DNA from 2 places in the Mycobacterium sp. Dal123C01 genome. Region 2 is predicted to be linked to the other one. Evidence: predicted binding sites of a transcription regulator. Region 2 holds the regulator's gene; the other holds the start of a gene.
What was found. The regulator LexA, encoded in region 2, represses DNA repair genes until DNA is damaged. The targets are predictions, from matches to a motif close to CGAACANNTGTTCG.
Positions count from the first base shown of each region.

Region 1: a site for LexA is predicted at 1,268-1,281, ahead of ACTXG5_RS00655 (error-prone DNA polymerase). Genes of this name have one in related genera too.

Region 1 covers NZ_CP199580.1:147,901-151,314, reverse strand. The annotation lists gene ACTXG5_RS00660 (wax ester/triacylglycerol synthase domain-containing protein) at 1-1,134, opposite strand, end outside; gene ACTXG5_RS00655 (error-prone DNA polymerase) at 1,306-3,414, shown strand, end outside.
Region 2 covers NZ_CP199580.1:4,956,249-4,959,662, reverse strand. The annotation lists gene ACTXG5_RS23270 (LGFP repeat-containing protein) at 1-1,441, shown strand, start outside; gene lexA (transcriptional repressor LexA) at 1,474-2,178, opposite strand; gene ACTXG5_RS23260 (LysM peptidoglycan-binding domain-containing protein) at 2,474-2,968, shown strand; gene nrdR (transcriptional regulator NrdR) at 3,126-3,414, shown strand, end outside.

The DNA of each region.
Region 1 (3,414 bases), 1.1 Mb from region 2:
CAGCTGCGAAGCTGTCGGGGGGATCGGCAGCAAGCGCTCCACTGTTGCGCCCATCAGGCCCAACCGGTGGCGTGGCCCGGGTCCGTTGGTGGCCAGAGTCACGATGCCCGGTTGCGGAAGCCGGCTCCGTACCAGTTGAATCGCTTTGGCGCACAACACGAATGGCATGGAGTTGGTCGCCAGATCCACGATGCTCGCGCCTGGGTTCTGTTGACCCGGGTTGGGCCGGTTCAAGCTGCTGTGCACGATCCGCAGCCGCTGCACCGAATCGTCGTGCTCGACGGGCAGATAAGGCAGCTTCCCCGAGATGTCGTCGGCCTTCTCCAGGGTGCGCAGCGAGCCCGCGCGGGGTTGTTCGCCGCGGTGCAGCAGAACAGCGCGAAAGCCCTCGGTGATGGCAGCAAGCGCGACGTCGTTGGTGGTCACCCGGAACTTGCCGCACACGGCGTCGACGGCGGCCAGGGGAACGCGCACCGTGCTGTAGCGCCGCATGGTGACCACCGGGCCGGTTGACGACGCCCGTGCCGCCGACCAGATGGTCTCGGCCAGGGTGTTGGAGACGGCGCCGGCGACAGCTGAAGCTCGCCAGAGCGCGTCGGCCCAGCCGGGCTTCTTGGCTGGCACCGGATCATGCTTGGGCTCAATGTGATTGGCGAACATCTCGCTGTCGGCGTCATCGCAGAGCCTGGTGAGGAGGTGGGCAGCGGGGATGGCGTCGGCGAGGTAGTGATGGACCTTCATCAAGATCGCCCATTTGCCTGTCAGGCCCTCGATGACCCAGCACTCCCACAGCGGGCGGTCCAATTCGAGGGGGCGTTCCAGGGCGTAGGCGATCGCCCGCGTGAGGTCGGCTTCATCGCCCGGGCGGGGAACCGCGATCCGGCGCAGGTGATGGGTGAGGTCGAATTTCGGATCGTCGATCCATTGCTGGGCGCCGTTGAACGGGTGTGTCCGCAGCACCTGAGTGCACCGCGGTATCGACTGAATTCGTTCTGCCAGAAGGGCTTTGAGGAGTTCCAGGCTGGGCACGGCGCCGGCGACGATGGCGACCGCGGCGGTCGCCATGCTGGCCTGCCGATCGGGGTCGGCCGCGGTGTGGAAGCCCGTGTCCAGTGCCGTTGTCAGCTGTCCCATATGAATTCCCGCCCGTCGTTGCCCCGTACCAGTATCCGTCGTAGCGCACCATCGCGGAAGGTCAGGACCGTTAAGAACGTGTTTAGAAGTTGAAGACCCGTTTAACAACCTCTTTCACACCCCAGCGCGAAATCGAACATACATTCGATAGACTGTGGAACGTGGGTTGGTATGGGTTGGTTTAATGGGCCGCCGAGTTGGGCGGAAATGGAGCGGGTGCTCGACGGCAAGCCGCGCCATGCCGGCGAGCCCACCCCAGCCGGTCCGGCGGAAGACGGCCCACTGTCGCACAAACGCGGGGCGTACACACCGCCGCGACAAGCCGGGAGCGTCCGCTCGTCCGTCGCTCCTTCTGTTTCGTACGCCGAGCTGCACGCGCATTCGGCGTACAGCTTCCTGGACGGGGCCAGCACACCCGAGGAAATGGTCGAGGAGGCCGCCCGGCTGGGTCTGCGCGCACTGGCACTGACCGACCACAACGGTCTGTACGGGGCGGTGCGGTTCGCCGAAGCGGCGGCCGAACTCGACGTGCGTACCGTGTTCGGCGCCGAGCTGTCGCTGGGCGCCTCGTCGGTTTCGGGGGCTCGTACCGAGAAGCCGGACCCACCCGGCCCGCACCTGCTGGTGCTGGCCCGCGGCCCGGAAGGCTACCGGCGGCTGTCGCGGCAGCTGGCCGCCGCGCATCTGGCCGGCGGCGAGAAAGGCAAGCTGCGCTTCGACATCGACACGCTGACCGAAGCCGCCGACGGGCATTGGCACATCCTGACGGGATGCCGCAAAGGGCATGTACGCCAAGCCCTTTCCGATGGCGGACGTGATGCCGCACAGCGGGCGCTGGCCGATCTGGTGGACCGCTTCGGGGCGGGGCGGGTCAGCATCGAGTTGACTCACCACGGCCAGCCCCTCGACGACGAACGCAACGCGACGTTGGCCGCCCTGGCGCCGCGCTTCGGGGTCGGCGTCGTCGCCACCACCGGAGCGCATTTCGCCCATCCGTCGCGCAGGAGGCTGGCCATGGCGATGGGCGCCATCCGGGCCCGGCAGTCGCTGGATTCGGCCGCCGGATGGCTGGCCCCGCTGGGTGGTTCGCACCTGCGGTCCGGCGAGGAGATGGCCCGGCTGTTCGCGCAGCGGCCCGAGGCGGTGACTGCCGCCGCCGAGCTCGGCGAGCAGTGTGCGTTCGGGCTGGCGCTCATCGCGCCGCAGCTGCCGCCGTTCGACGTGCCCGGCGGCCACACCGAGGACAGCTGGTTACGGCAGTTGGTGATGGTGGGAGCGCGCGACCGCTACGGGCCGGCCGAGGGCGCGCCGCGAGCGTACGCCCAGATCGAGCACGAGCTGAAAGTCATTTCCCAACTGACATTTCCGGGCTACTTCCTGGTGGTGCACGATATCGCCCGGTTTTGCCGTCAGAACAACATCCTGTGCCAGGGCAGGGGATCGGCGGCCAACTCCGCGGTCTGCTACGCCCTGGGTGTCACCGCGGTCGATCCGGTGGGCAACGAGCTGTTGTTCGAGCGGTTCTTGTCGCCCGCCCGCGACGGGCCGCCCGACATCGACATGGACATCGAGTCGGATCAGCGCGAAAAGGTCATCCAGTACGTCTACGACAAGTACGGCCGCGACTACGCCGCCCAGGTCGCCAACGTCATCACCTACCGCGGGCGAATCGCGGTGCGCGACATGGCCCGGGCCCTGGGCTTCTCGCAGGGCCAGCAGGATGCGTGGAGCAAGCAGATCGGTCACTGGAACGGTTTAGCCGACTCGCCGGACTTGGACGGGATTCCCGAACAGGTGATCGACCTGGCCACCCAGATCCGGAATCTGCCGCGACATATGGGCATTCATTCCGGCGGCATGGTGATCTGCGATCGCCCGATCGCCGACGTGTGTCCGGTGGAATGGGCGCGGATGGAGAATCGCAGCGTCCTGCAATGGGACAAAGACGACTGCGCGGCCATCGGTTTGGTGAAGTTCGACCTATTGGGGCTGGGCATGCTTTCGGCGCTGCATTACGCGAAAGACCTGCTGGCCGAGCACAAGGGCATCGAGGTCGATCTGGCCAGGCTGGACCTCTCCGAACCCGCGGTGTACGAGATGCTTTCGCGCGCCGATTCCGTCGGGGTGTTCCAGGTGGAGTCGCGTGCGCAGATGGCGACGTTGCCCCGGCTGCGGCCGCGGGTGTTCTACGACCTGGTGGTCGAGGTCGCGCTGATTCGCCCCGGGCCCATCCAGGGCGGGTCGGTGCACCCTTACATCCGGCGGCGCAACGGCATCGAC
Region 2 (3,414 bases):
GGCAGCCGACAAGCCGGTGATCTTCTGGACCTCCGACCACGGCGCCTACGTCGTGCGCGGCGCCATGAAGGCCGCCTGGGACAAGCTGCGCGGTCCCACCGGAAAACTGGGCGCGCCGGTCGGCGATCAGGCCGTCGACGGTGACGTGATCTCGCAGAAGTTCACCGGCGGCAAGATCTCGTGGAACCGCGCCAAGAACACCTTCTCCACCGACCCGGCCAACCTGGCGCCCTTGTTGTCCGGCTTGCAGGTGTCGGGCCAGAACCAGCCGAGCGCCACGGCATCGTCTCCGCACGCCAAGGGGTGGCTCTCCTGGCATTGGTGGTACCTGTTAGCTCTCATTCCGCTGGTCATCTTGGTCCTGCTGGTGGTGTTCGTGGCCTTGCGGTGGCGCCGCCGCCGCGCTGGCCGCAACACCGCGCCCTACGACCTTGACCGCGACGTCGACGTCGGCGGTTACGACGACTCGGGTGAGCCGCATTGGGGGCCCGATTACGCCGACGCCACGACCGAGCACTTGTCGTACGGCGACGTGCACTCACCGGAACACGAGGACGCCGATGACCCGCCGCGCGTCAGGTGGCCGCACGGACCCGAAACGGCCGAACTGGCCGACGATGCCGGATATGGCGACGAAGCCCTGCCCGAGTCCGAGGAGGAGTGGGATCAGCTGGGGGTCGACGAGGATGATCCCGACACCGTCGACACCGACTCCATTCCCCTGGTCTCGGCGGATGATCTGTTCGAGGCCGGCTATGACGACGAGCTCCCGGCAGCCGCCCACCCGGAAGCCGCCGAGGTGCCGGCTTATCCGGATGTGGTCGCGGACGCCGACTACCTCGATGCGGCCGGCCCGGAAGCCGCCTACCCAGAGGGCGCCGAGGACGGCTACTTGGATGTCGCTGACGAGGACGCGGCTTATCCGGAGGCGAGCTATCCGGGTGCTGAGCATGAGGAGGCGGCCTATCCCGACGTTGCCGTGCCGCACGCCCCACCGGACGCCGCCCATCCCGATGCCGCCTATCCCGTCGAAACGCCGCAGGCGGCGGATGCCGCGTATCCCGATGTCGCGGTGCCGCATACGTCTCCGGATTTTGCTGCCGCCGGCGGTGCTGCGGCCGGGGGTGGAGCCGCATCCGGCCTCGTGGCCGCGGTCGGCGCCGCGCCCAAGGGTGGGCGGCATGCAGCGGCAGATGCCGACGACGAGTCGGACTTCGCGCCGACAGTGGCCACCGGGGCACTTGGGCAGGCCGGGCGTCCGACGATTCACCTGCCTTTGGACGACCCCTACCAGATGCCCGACGGCTATCCCATCAAGGCGAGCCCTCGCTTCGGCCTGTATTACACCCCGGACAGCGACCTCTACCACGACACGCTCGCCGAAGTCTGGTTCTCCAGCGAGGAAGCCGCGCTGGTCAACGGCTTCATCAAGGCCGACTAGCCGCCGGACTTTCCGGCGTTGCGGTCCGGCGTCTATACCTTGCGGATCACCGTGACGACTTTGCCGAGCACCGTCGCCTCGTTGCCGGGGATGGGATCGAATGCCGGGTTGTGCGGCATCAGCCACACCTGACCGCCGGCGCGCTTGAACGTCTTGACGGTGGCCTCCCCGTCGAGCATGGCGGCGACGATGTCTCCGTTGTCGGCGACGTTCTGCTGCCGCACCACAACCCAGTCCCCGTCGCAGATCGCGGCCTCGATCATCGATTCGCCGACCACTTTGAGCAGAAAGAGCGTGCCCTCGCCGACCAACTCGCGGGGCAGCGGGAAGATGTCTTCGACCGCTTCTTCGGCAAGGATCGGTCCACCGGCCGCGATGCGCCCGAGCACAGGAACATATGTGGGTTCCGGCAAGGCGTCGGAGCCGGCGACATCGGTAACCGGCGCGTTCGCCGCTGCGACGTCCTCGGCGCTGCGGACATCGACGGCCCTGGGGCGGTTCGGGTCGCGACGGAGGAACCCCTTGCGCTCGAGGGTGCGCAGCTGGTGAGCGACTGAGGATGTCGACGTCAGGCCGACGGCGTCGCCGATCTCCCTGATGCTCGGCGGGTATCCGCGGGTGGACACCGACTCGCGAATGACCTTCAAGATGGTGCGTTGCCGCTGGGTAAGCGATGAATCCACGGAATGCAACCGGGCTTCAGTGCCGGTGGCGAAGGTGTCGTTGCTGTCGCTCATGGCACTGAATGTAGCCGCCTGACGCGCAAGAATCAAACATGTGTTCGACTAGCGTGTCGGGTTTCGGCAGTTACCGGAAAGTGATCCGCGGCACTTGGCGAATCACAATGGTGTAACTCTCGAAAAGACCGGGTACATGTGCTGCATGGCAGTGGTAGCGACCGACGGAGGTTGTCGGTGGCGTGGTCTAGCGTTTTGTTCGTGCGACACGCTTCGCTCAAATGTTCGGATTTCGAACACACGAGCGATAGTGTCGAACACACGAGCGAGGATTTAGTCGACCGGAGGAACGCACATGACGCTCATGCACACAGTCTCGCCCCGCACCAGCAGCATGCGGCGCTCGAGCGACGGGCTGGTCGCACGGCCTCGCTACGACCTGGAACGCGAGCTGCGATCCCGCCGGCCCGGGCAGGTACGCCCCAGCGGTGCGCCGATGCGCTACCGCAGTGCCGGCGTCGCGAGGTCGGTCACTCCGCATCGTCGGCGTCCGGTCACGCTGGGGACGACGGTCGGTCTGGCCCTGATGGCCGGGATCATCACGCTCTGGCTCGGCCTGGTCGCGAATCTGGGGCAGATAGCCAACGGTGACTCCAGCAGTTCGGCCGCGCCCGTGCCGGACAGGCTTTCGGTCGTGCAGGTCGAGCCGGGTGAGTCCCTGCAGGACGTGGCACACCGGGTGGCGCCGGAGGCGCCGGCCCGCCAGGTCGCCGACCGGATCCGCGAACTCAACAATCTGCACTCGCCGATGCTGGCCGCGGGCCAGACCCTGATCGCGCCGGTCGGCTGACGCCGCCACGGTCCATCGCGAAAGCCGCTCTACGCCAGGGCTCTTCAGTTCTCGTTTCGATGCGCGCAGACGGGTCGCGGTTGCATTGGCCCGGTGGGGGAGCGCACAGGTACGCTCGGAGTGTTCTGCGAGATGCCGGCACAGCGAAGGAGCGGTCATGCATTGTCCGTTCTGCCGTCATCCCGATTCGCGGGTGATCGACTCGCGGGAAACCGATGAAGGCCAAGCCATTCGGCGGCGCCGCTCATGTCCGGAGTGCGGACGGCGGTTCAGCACGGTAGAAACCGCGGTTCTGGCCGTGGTCAAGCGCAGCGGCGTCACCGAGCCGTTCAGCCGTGAAAAGGTCATCAAAGGAGTCCGCCGCGCGTGCCAGGGCCGTCAGGTGGACGAGGATGCGCTGAATCTGCTGGCCCAGCAGGTCGAAGACACCGTGCGTGCCGCGGGCT